DNA from 3 places in the Achromobacter sp. AONIH1 genome. Region 2 is predicted to be linked to each of the others. Evidence: predicted binding sites of a transcription regulator. Region 2 holds the regulator's gene; each other region holds the start of a gene.
The links. The regulator LexA, encoded in region 2, represses DNA repair genes until DNA is damaged. The targets are predictions, from matches to a motif close to ACTGTATNNNNATACAGT.
Positions count from the first base shown of each region.

Region 1: a site for LexA is predicted at 1,620-1,637, ahead of C2U31_RS26005 (ATP-dependent helicase). Genes of this name have one in related genera too.
Region 3: a site for LexA is predicted at 1,606-1,623, ahead of recA (recombinase RecA). Genes of this name have one in related genera too.

Region 1 is NZ_CP026124.1:5,703,248-5,706,522, forward strand. Features, by position in the region: gene C2U31_RS26005 (ATP-dependent helicase) at 1-1,540, opposite strand, end outside; gene C2U31_RS26010 (DUF72 domain-containing protein) at 1,760-2,659, shown strand; gene C2U31_RS26015 (PLP-dependent aminotransferase family protein) at 2,689-3,275, opposite strand, start outside.
Region 2 is NZ_CP026124.1:5,210,448-5,213,722, reverse strand. Features, by position in the region: gene lon (endopeptidase La) at 1-1,461, shown strand, start outside; gene lexA (transcriptional repressor LexA) at 1,737-2,387, opposite strand; gene C2U31_RS23850 (amino acid aminotransferase) at 2,553-3,275, opposite strand, start outside.
Region 3 is NZ_CP026124.1:3,235,906-3,239,180, forward strand. Features, by position in the region: gene C2U31_RS14835 (sensor histidine kinase) at 1-613, opposite strand, end outside; gene C2U31_RS14840 (response regulator transcription factor) at 732-1,421, opposite strand; gene recA (recombinase RecA) at 1,786-2,850, shown strand; gene recX (recombination regulator RecX) at 2,970-3,275, shown strand, end outside.

The DNA.
Region 1 (3,275 bases), 490 kb from region 2:
GGTCCACGTCGGCGGGCCATTTCAGCGCGGGATCGCGCAGCGCGGCATAGGTGTCGGCGAAGGCGCCCCAGTCCTGCTGCGCCGCCGCGCCCGGCTTGAACGCGCGCAGGGCCGCCAGCGGCTCGGCCGAGGCCGACATCGCATCCATCAGTTTGCCGGCCGTGGCCGGACCGACGCCCGGCAACAGCTGCGCCACCCGGAAGCCCGCCATGCGGCCGCGCGGATTCTCGGCCCAGCGCAGCAGGGACAGCAGGTCCTTGATGTGGGCCGCCTCCAGGAAGCGCAGTCCGCCGAATTTCACGAAGGGGATATTGCGCCGCGTCAGCTCCAGTTCCAGTGCCGCGCTATGGCTGGCCGAACGGAACAGCGCCGCCTGCGATTTGAGCGTGGCGCCCGCCTCGCGCTGCGCCAGCACCTGGTCGGCAACCCAGCGCGCCTGCCCGGCCTCGTCGCTGACATTGACCATTTCGGGCAGCTGCGAGGATTGCCGGTCGGTCCAGAGATCCTTGGCATAGCGCTCCGCCGCCAATCCGATCACGGCGTTGGACGCGTTCAGGATGGGCTGGGTGGAACGGTAGTTGCGGTCCAGCGTGACCACGCGCGCCGGCTTCGGAAACTGCGTGGGAAAGTCCAGGATGTTGCGCACGGTGGCCGCGCGGAAGGAATAGATCGACTGCGCGTCGTCGCCCACCACGGTCAGGCCGCGCCCGTCCGGCTTCATGGCCAGCAGGATGGCGGATTGCAGGCGATTGGTGTCCTGGTACTCGTCGACCAGCACATGGTCAAAGCGCGCCCCCACATCGGCCGCGATGCCGGGATCGCCCATCATCTCGGCCCAGTACAGCAGCAGGTCGTCGTAATCCAGCGCCTGCTGGTCCTGCTTGGCCGCGACGTAGGCGCGGAACAGGGCCTTGAGCTCGGCCTCCCATTGCGCGCACCACGGAAAGGCGGTCTTGAGCACGTCTTCCACCGGCGCCTGGCTGTTGATCACGCGCGAATAGATGGCCAGGCAGGTGCCCTTGAGCGGAAAGCGCGACTTGGCCGAGGACTGGCCCAGCTCGTGGCGCACCATGCCCATCAGGTCCTCGGCGTCGCCCCGATCCAGGATGGTGAAGGACTCGGACAGGCCGATGCGCAGCGCGCAATCGCGCAGCAGGCGCGCGCCAATGGCATGGAAGGTGCCCGCCCAGGGCAGGGCCGGCGGCTGCTGCGCCGCATGCAGGCGCATCACCCGGTGCAGCACCGCGCCCACGCGGCGCTCCATTTCCAAGGCGGCGCGGCGCGAGAAGGTCAACAACAGCATGCGCTGGGGATCGGCGCCGTTCAGGATCAGATGGGCCACGCGGTGGGCAAGCGTATTGGTCTTGCCCGAACCGGCGCCGGCGATCACCAGCAGCGGGCCGTCCTCGCCGCCGCCCTGCCCGGCGCGGGCCGGGGCCACGCCGAATTCCACCGCCGCGCGCTGGGCGGGGTTGAGGTCCGCCAGGGGATCGGGACGGTCCTGCGGCGCTGATGAAGACGGGGATTGCGTATCGGACATGGGCGGGGGAATGGCAACAGTCCCATGCGCGCCCGCGGCCCGGAAGGCGGGACCGGCCTGGGCGCGCACAGGCCAGACAACTGTTCATATATCCAGCTATCATAACCCGGTGCCCGCTCCGCCACGGCGCCCTTGCCCGGAGCGCCTGAGCGGCCCGTCGCCCCGTCCCGCGCGCCCGACCCGCCCGCGTTTCCTCGTCCTCCATCGCCCTTGCCCACCATGCGCATCCTCACCGGCGCAGCCTCCTGGACCGATCCCACGCTGCTGGCCTGCGGCCGCTTCTATCCGCCGGCCGTGGCCGCCAACGCCGAGGCCCGGCTGCGCTACTACGCGGCGCGCTTCCCGCTGGTCGAGGTCGATTCCAGCTACTACGCGCTGCCCACGGCCGAGAACGCCTGGCGCTGGGACCAGCGCACGCCGGACGGCTTCGTCTTCAATATCAAGGCATTCCGGCTGTTCACCGGCCACCAGACGCCGCTGTCCGCCCTGCCCGCCGACATCCGCGCGGAGCTTGACGGCTGGCCGGCGCCGTTCCTCTACTACAACGACGTGCCCGGCGAGCTGCGCGACGAACTCTGGCGGCGCTACACGCTGGCGCTGGAGCCGCTGCGCCTGCCGGGCAAGCTGGGCGCCGTGCATTTCCAGTTCCCGCCCTGGATACGACGCGACGCGCGCGGCCACGCGGCGCTGGCCGAGGCGGCGCGGCGCATGGACGAGCATCTGATCTCCATCGAGCTGCGCCACCGCAGCTGGTTCGACAGCCCCGCCGCGACGGCCGGCACGCTGGCCCTGCTGCGTGATCTGGGCGCGGTGCACACGGTGGTGGACGCGCCCGCCGGGCCGGAGAACAGCGTGCCCGCCGTCTGGGCAAGCACGCATCCCGAGCTGACGCTGTTGCGGCTGCATGGCCGCAACGCGGCCGCCTGGAACCGGACCACGCAAGCCTCGTCGGGACGCTTCCAGTACGAATATTCCGAGGCCGAGCTGGCGGAACTGGCCGAGCGCTTTTCCCGGCTCGCCGCGCAAAGCGCGCAGGCGCACGCCGTCTTCAACACCAACTTCGAGGACCAGGGCGTGCGCAACGCGGCCGCGTTCGCGGCGGCGCTGCCGGGGTTCTGAGACACGGTCGCCGATGCGCTCTTGGCGGCTCAGGCGCGGGCCGCGCGCGCCGGCTTGCGCGCCACTTCCGCCAGGCTGTCCAGCAGCACCTCGAACTTGCGCGCGATGTCCTGCTCGGGCACGCAGGCAAACCCCAGCAGCAGCCCCGGACGCCGCAGCGCCGGGTCGGCGTAGTAGCGCGACAGCGGACGCGTCAGCACGCCGCGCGCGCGCGCCTCCTCGACCACGCGCAGGTCGTCCATGTCGGGGGGCAGCGTCAGCACCAGGTGCAGCCCGGCCAGGCTGGCGTCGCGATGCAGCCAGTCGGCGCCCAGGCGGCGTTCGATCAGGTTGACCAGCATGGCGCGGCGGCGGCCGTACAGCATCCGCATGCGGCGGATGTGCGCGGCGTAGTGGCCGTCGGCGATAAAGGCCGCGAGCGCGGCATGCGTCATCTGGTGGCCCTCGCGGTACAGCTCGGCGTGCGCCGCCTGGAACGCCGCCACCAGCGGGCGCGGCAGCACCAGATAACCCACGCGCAGCCCCGGGTACAGGGTCTTGCTGAAGGTGCCCATGTAGATCACGGGCGCATCCGGCTCCAGCCCCAGCAGCGAGGCGATGGGCCGCCCCGAGAAGC
Region 2 (3,275 bases):
AAGGTCAAGGAACGCATCCTTGAATACCTCGCGGTGCAACAGCGCGTGGACAAGGTCAAGGCGCCGATCCTGTGCCTGGTCGGGCCTCCGGGCGTGGGCAAGACCTCGCTCGGCCAGTCCATCGCCAAGGCCACGAACCGCAAGTTCGTGCGCATGGCCCTGGGCGGCGTGCGCGACGAAGCCGAGATCCGCGGCCATCGCCGCACGTATATCGGCTCGATGCCCGGCAAGATCGTCCAGAACATGACCAAGGTCGGCGTGCGCAACCCGCTGTTCCTGCTGGACGAGATCGACAAGCTGGGCATGGATTTCCGTGGCGATCCTTCGTCGGCGCTGCTGGAAGTGCTGGATCCCGAACAGAACCACACGTTCCAGGACCACTATATCGAGGTCGATTTCGACCTGTCCGATGTGATGTTCGTCGCGACCAGCAACACGCTGAATATTCCGCCGGCGCTGCTGGACCGCATGGAAGTGATCCGCCTGTCGGGTTACACGGAAGAGGAAAAGATCCACATCGCCCGCGACCATCTGCTGCCCAAGCTGATGAAGAACAACGGCGTCAAGGACAACGAGCTGACGGTCGATGAGTCCGCGCTGCGCGACATCGTGCGCTACTACACCCGGGAAGCCGGCGTGCGCGCGCTCGAGCGTGAAGTGGGCAAGATCTGCCGCAAGGTCATCAAGCAGCTGCTCACCCAGAGCGACAAGGCCAAGGCTGAAGGCAAGACCGCGGAAGCCAAGGTCGTCAACGTCACCGGTGAAAATCTGTCCGACTACCTGGGCGTGCGTCGCTACACGTTTGGTATGGCCGAGAAGGAAAACCAGATCGGCCAGGTTACCGGCCTGGCCTGGACGGAAGTCGGTGGCGACCTGCTGACGATCGAAGTGGCGGACATGCCCGGCAAGGGCGTGATCCAGCGCACGGGCTCGCTCGGCGACGTCATGAAGGAATCGGTCGAGGCCGCCCGCACCGTGGTGCGCTCGCGCGCCCGGCGCCTGGGCTTCGCGGACAGCGTGTTCGAGAAGCACGACATGCACGTGCACGTGCCGGAAGGCGCGACGCCCAAGGACGGTCCGTCCGCGGGTATCGCGATCACCACGGCCATGGTGTCGGCCCTGTCGCGCATCCCGGTGCGCGCCGACGTCGCCATGACCGGCGAGATCACGCTGCGCGGCGAAGTCCTGCCCATCGGCGGCCTGAAGGAAAAGCTGCTGGCCGCGCATCGCGGCGGCATCAAGACGGTCTTGATTCCGGAAGAAAACGTCAAGGACTTGGCGGAGATTCCGGACAACGTCAAGAATCATCTGGAAATCGTGCCGGTGCGCTGGATCGACAAGGTTCTGGAGCTGGCTCTGGAGCGCCTGCCGGAGCCGCTGGCCGAGGAAGAAGCCGTCAAGGAACCGCTGGTGGCCAAGCCGGCGGAACCGGGCAGCACGGATCCGGTGCTCAAGCACTGATATCCTGAGCAGATAAGAAAAGCGCCGCTTATGCGGCGCTTTTCTTTTAGGGGCAACGACGGCTCCGATGGATATGCCATGGCGTCGGCATGAAGCGTGTGGCCGAGCTGGCGCCGATAAGAGGGGCATGCTGGTGCCAGGGCCAACCTGGTGTCGTGCCCTGACGCATCGCCAAACAAAAACCCCGCCATGGCGGGGTTTCCTGTCGCGGTGTAGCGATCGATGCTGCGGGAGCCGGGCGTGGTCAAGCCCAGGTCGACCGCAATGGCGCGTGCTCAGTGCAGGGCCTGAGTGCGGATCAGCCCGACAGCGATGCCCTCCAGCGCGAACTCCTGTTCGGCGTCCACGACGATGGGGGCGAAATCCGGGTTCTCGGGCAGCAGTTCCAGGCGGCCATTCTGGCGCTGCAAGCGCTTGACCGTCACGTCGTCGCCCAGGCGGGCGACCACGATCTGGCCGTTGCGCGCTTCGGTGGCGCGTTTGACCGCCAGCAGGTCGCCTTCAAGAATGCCGGCGTCGCGCATGCTCATGCCGCGCACTTTCAGCAGGTAATCGGGTGTCTGGGCGAACAGGCCGGGGTCGACGCCGACCTCGCGCTCTACATGCTCGGCCGCCAGGATCGGGCTGCCAGCGGCAACGCGGCCAACCAGCGGCAGCAGCAGCTGGGCCAGGGCGGGATGGGGCAGCATGGCCTGCGCTGGCGCCGTGGCGGCGTCCTTCAGGCGAATGCCGCGCGAGGCGCCGGCGGTCAGCTCGATGGCGCCCTTGCGGGCCAATGCCTTGAGGTGATCCTCTGCCGCGTTGGGGGAGCGGAAACCCAGCGCCTGGGCAATTTCGGCGCGGGTGGGCGGAAAGCCCGTGCGCGCGACGGTTTGCCTGATGAGGTCGAGGATTTGCTGCTGGCGTTCCGTGAGTTTGCTGGCCATGGCGATGATCCGTTGCTTGCGGACTGTACATATATACAGCGCCATTCTGGGGGACATAACGGAAAAATGCAAGCGCACGCCGCCAAAACAAAACGGGACCCGCATGGGTCCCGTCTTGCATCGCCAGTTGCCAGCGGCGGCATGGCGCCGCGCCGGGCGTCAGGCTCAGAGCACCGCGGCGATGGCCTTGGCCACCTTGTCGATGTTGCCGCTGTTCAGCGCGGCGACGCAGATGCGGCCGCTGGAGACGGCGTACACGCCGTGCTCTTCGCGCAGGCGGTCGACCTGGGCGGCGCTCAGGCCCGAGTACGAGAACATGCCGCGCTGGGCCAGGACGAAGCTGAAGTCCTGCTTGCCGCCGTGTTCCTTGATTTTCTCGACCAGCTGCTTGCGCATCAGGCGGATGCGGTCGCGCATGCCGGCGAGCTCTTCTTCCCACAGGGAGAACAGTTCGGGCGAGTTCAGCACCGTCGACACCACCGTGCCGCCGTGGGTGGGCGGGTTGGAGTAGTTGGTGCGGATGACGCGCTTGAGCTGGCTCAGCACGCGCACGGCTTCGTCCTTGCTGCCGGCCACCACGGTCAGGGCGCCGACGCGTTCGCCATACAGCGAGAAGGACTTGGAGAACGAGGAGCTGATGAACATCGTCAGGTCCTGCTCGGCGAACATGCGCACGACCGCGGCGTCTTCCTGCAGGCCGTCGCCGAAGCCCTGGTAGGCGATGTCCAGGAACGGGACCAGCTGGTTCTGCTTGACGACGTCGGCGATCTGCTTCCACTGCTCGAACGTGGGATCCACGCCGGTCGGGTTGTGGCAGCAGGCGTGCAGCACGACGACGGTCTTGGCCGGCGCGGCCTTCAGGTCGGCCAGCATGCCTTCGAAGTTCAG
Region 3 (3,275 bases), 2.0 Mb from region 2:
CGGACGGCGCGGCGCGCTCGTCGATCGGCGACAGGTCGTCGGGCCGGCGCGCGCGCAGCCGCTGTTGCAGCGCGTTCAGCGGCGCCACGCCGCGCGACAGCCCGAACCACACCAGCAGCACCGCCACGGGCAGCACCACGAACTGCGGGATGATCACGCCCTTGATGATGTCGTTGGCGAGCTGGGTGCGCTTTTCCACCGTCTCGGCCACGATCAGCAGCGCCGGCTGCGTGCTGGGCAGGTTCAGGTCGACCCAGGTGTAGGCCATGCGCACGCCGAAGCCGCGCAGCGTGTCGTCCTCGTACAGCACCTGGCCGGGGCTGGGCTGGCCCACGCTGGCCGGCAGCGGCAGGGCGCGGTCGCCGCCCAGGTACTCGCCGCGGCTGCCCAGCGCCAGCCAGAACACGCTGTCGGTCTCGTCGGCGCGCAGCACCTCGCGCGCGGCGTCGGTCATCTTCAGCGTCGCGCGGCCGTCCTGCGCGTGGACCTGGCGCGTCAGCACGTGCAGATTGTTGGCAAGCGCGCGGTCGTAAGGCACGTTGGCGATGTTCTGGGCGACCACATAGGTGATGGCCACGCTCATGGGCCACAGCAGGAACAGCGGCGCCAGCATCCAGTCCAGGATCTCGCCCAGCAGCGACCGTTGCGGCGGCGCGAAGCTGGGGCCCTTGGCCCCCGCCCGCATGACATCCAGTGCTTCTTGATTGAGCTTTTCGGGATGCTGCGGGGAATCAGCTGGCGAGGTAGGCCGCACCCTGGTCCCGTTCAAGGCAATAGCCCAGGCCGCGCACGGTCACGATCTTCACGCCGCTGGGCTCGAGTTTCTTGCGCAGGCGGTGCACATAGACCTCGATCGCGTTGGTGCTGACTTCCTCGCCCCATTCGCACAGGTGATCGACCAGCTGGGTCTTGCTGACCATGCGGCCGCTGCGCGTGAGCAGGATTTCCAGCAGGCTGACCTCGCGCGCGGACAGGTCCAGCGTCTGCTCGTCGACCATCGCCACGCGGCCGGTCTGGTCGAACACCAGGCGGCCATGCTTGAGCAGCGTGGCGCCGCCGCCGGCGCCCCGGCGGGTCAGCGCGCGAACGCGCGCCTCCAGCTCGGACAGCGCGAAGGGCTTGGCCATGTAGTCGTCGGCGCCCAGGTCCAGGCCTTTGACGCGCTGCTCGATGCTGTCGGCGGCGGTCAGGATCAGGACGGGCAGGGAGGAATTGCGCGCGCGCAGGCGCCGCAGCACTTCCAGGCCCGCCAGATGGGGCAGGCCGAGGTCCAGGATGAGCAGATCGAAGGCCTGGGCGGCCAGCGCGGAATCGGCCGCGAGGCCGTCGCGCACCGCGTCGACCGCGTAGCCATTGTGCCGGAGCGAGCGGGACAAGCCGTCTGCCAGGATACTGTCGTCTTCGGCGATCAGGATACGCATGGGCTGCTGCTAGTGTTGTACGTCCCCCGCGCGATGCCGGTTGCTGCCCTGTCGCCCGCGCGGATTTTTTCTTCTGTCGCGGGCGGTCCGGCGGCGCAATGGGGACGAATCACCGGGGGCGTCTGGAATTCTGTCACAGGGCGCGGCGCTTGCCACTCAGGGTATACGTGGAAAACTCTGGCACACTGTTTTTTTGTACAGTACAATCCGATGCCATAATCTCGACCGACAGAGATCCAGGCCGACGACGATTCCGATCCCCCGTCCTGGACCGAGCAGCAAGATTGTTAACCCCCGTGCTAGCCCCGGGGCGCAAGCCCGAACCCGACCCGCAACCCGATACGTTACACAGACAGGACTTCACATGGACGACAAAACCACCAAGGCCGCTGCCGCGGAAAAGGCCAAGGCGCTCGCCGCCGCGCTTTCGCAGATCGAAAAGCAGTTCGGCAAGGGCTCGATCATGCGCTACGGCGACAACGAAGTCTCCCACGACATCCAGGTGGTTTCCACGGGTTCGCTGGGCCTGGACATCGCGCTGGGCGTCGGTGGCCTGCCGCGCGGCCGCGTGGTCGAGATCTATGGTCCGGAATCGTCGGGCAAGACCACGCTGACGCTGCAGGTGGTCGCTGAAATGCAGAAGCTGGGCGGCACCTGCGCCTTCGTCGACGCCGAACACGCGCTGGACGTGCAGTATGCGTCCAAGCTGGGCGTGAACCTGGCCGACCTGCTGATCTCGCAGCCGGACACGGGCGAGCAGGCGCTGGAAATCACCGACGCGCTGGTGCGCTCGGGTTCGGTCGACCTGATCGTCGTCGACTCCGTCGCCGCGCTGGTGCCGAAGGCCGAAATCGAAGGCGAAATGGGCGATTCGCTGCCCGGCCTGCAGGCCCGCCTGATGAGCCAGGCGCTGCGCAAGTTGACCGCCACCATCAAGAAGACCAACTGCATGGTCATCTTCATCAACCAGATCCGCATGAAGATCGGCGTGATGTTCGGCAACCCCGAAACCACCACCGGCGGCAACGCGCTCAAGTTCTACGCCTCGGTGCGCCTGGACATCCGCCGCATCGGCTCCATCAAGAAGGGCGATGAGGTCGTCGGCAACGAAACCCGCGTCAAGGTCGTCAAGAACAAGGTCGCGCCGCCGTTCAAGCAGGCCGAGTTCGACATCATGTACGGCGCCGGCATCTCGCGCGAAGGCGAAATCATCGACCTGGGCGTGGCCGCCAACGTGGTGGATAAGTCCGGCGCCTGGTACAGCTACAACGGCAACCGCATCGGCCAGGGCAAGGACAATGTCCGCGAATACCTGAAAGAGCACCGCGAGCTGGCGATCGAGATCGAAAACCGCGTGCGCGAGAACCAGGGCGTGGTCAGCCGCGCCGCCGAGTTCGTGCCCACGGCCGAAGACGCCAGCGAAGACTGAGCGTCCTCGTTGCGCCCGGGCTCGCGCGAGCGGGCGCCGGGCGTGTACGGCAGTCGGGCGACGGCAGGTTCCTGGTTCGGGAACCTGCCGTTGTCGTTTTCCTGTCTACACTTCATGCCATGAGCTGGAAACCTTCCGCCAAATCCTCCGAGCATCTGCGCGCCAAGCTGGATGACGAGTTCGAGACCGTGGCCAAGCCGCAAGGCCTGCGCCGCAGCTCCGACGCGCGCCGCGCCGCCGAGCCCGCCGCCGCGCCGGACGAATGGCAGCGCACGTCCGAGCAGCGCGTCCGCGCCGGCGCGCGCCAGACCCGGGCGGATCGCGAGGGCGCCCGCGACGATGTGCGGGACGACGATGGAGCGGACAGCGATCGGACGGGCCGCGACAGGAAGGAGGGCGGTGCGCAGGCCGATGGCGGCAAGCCC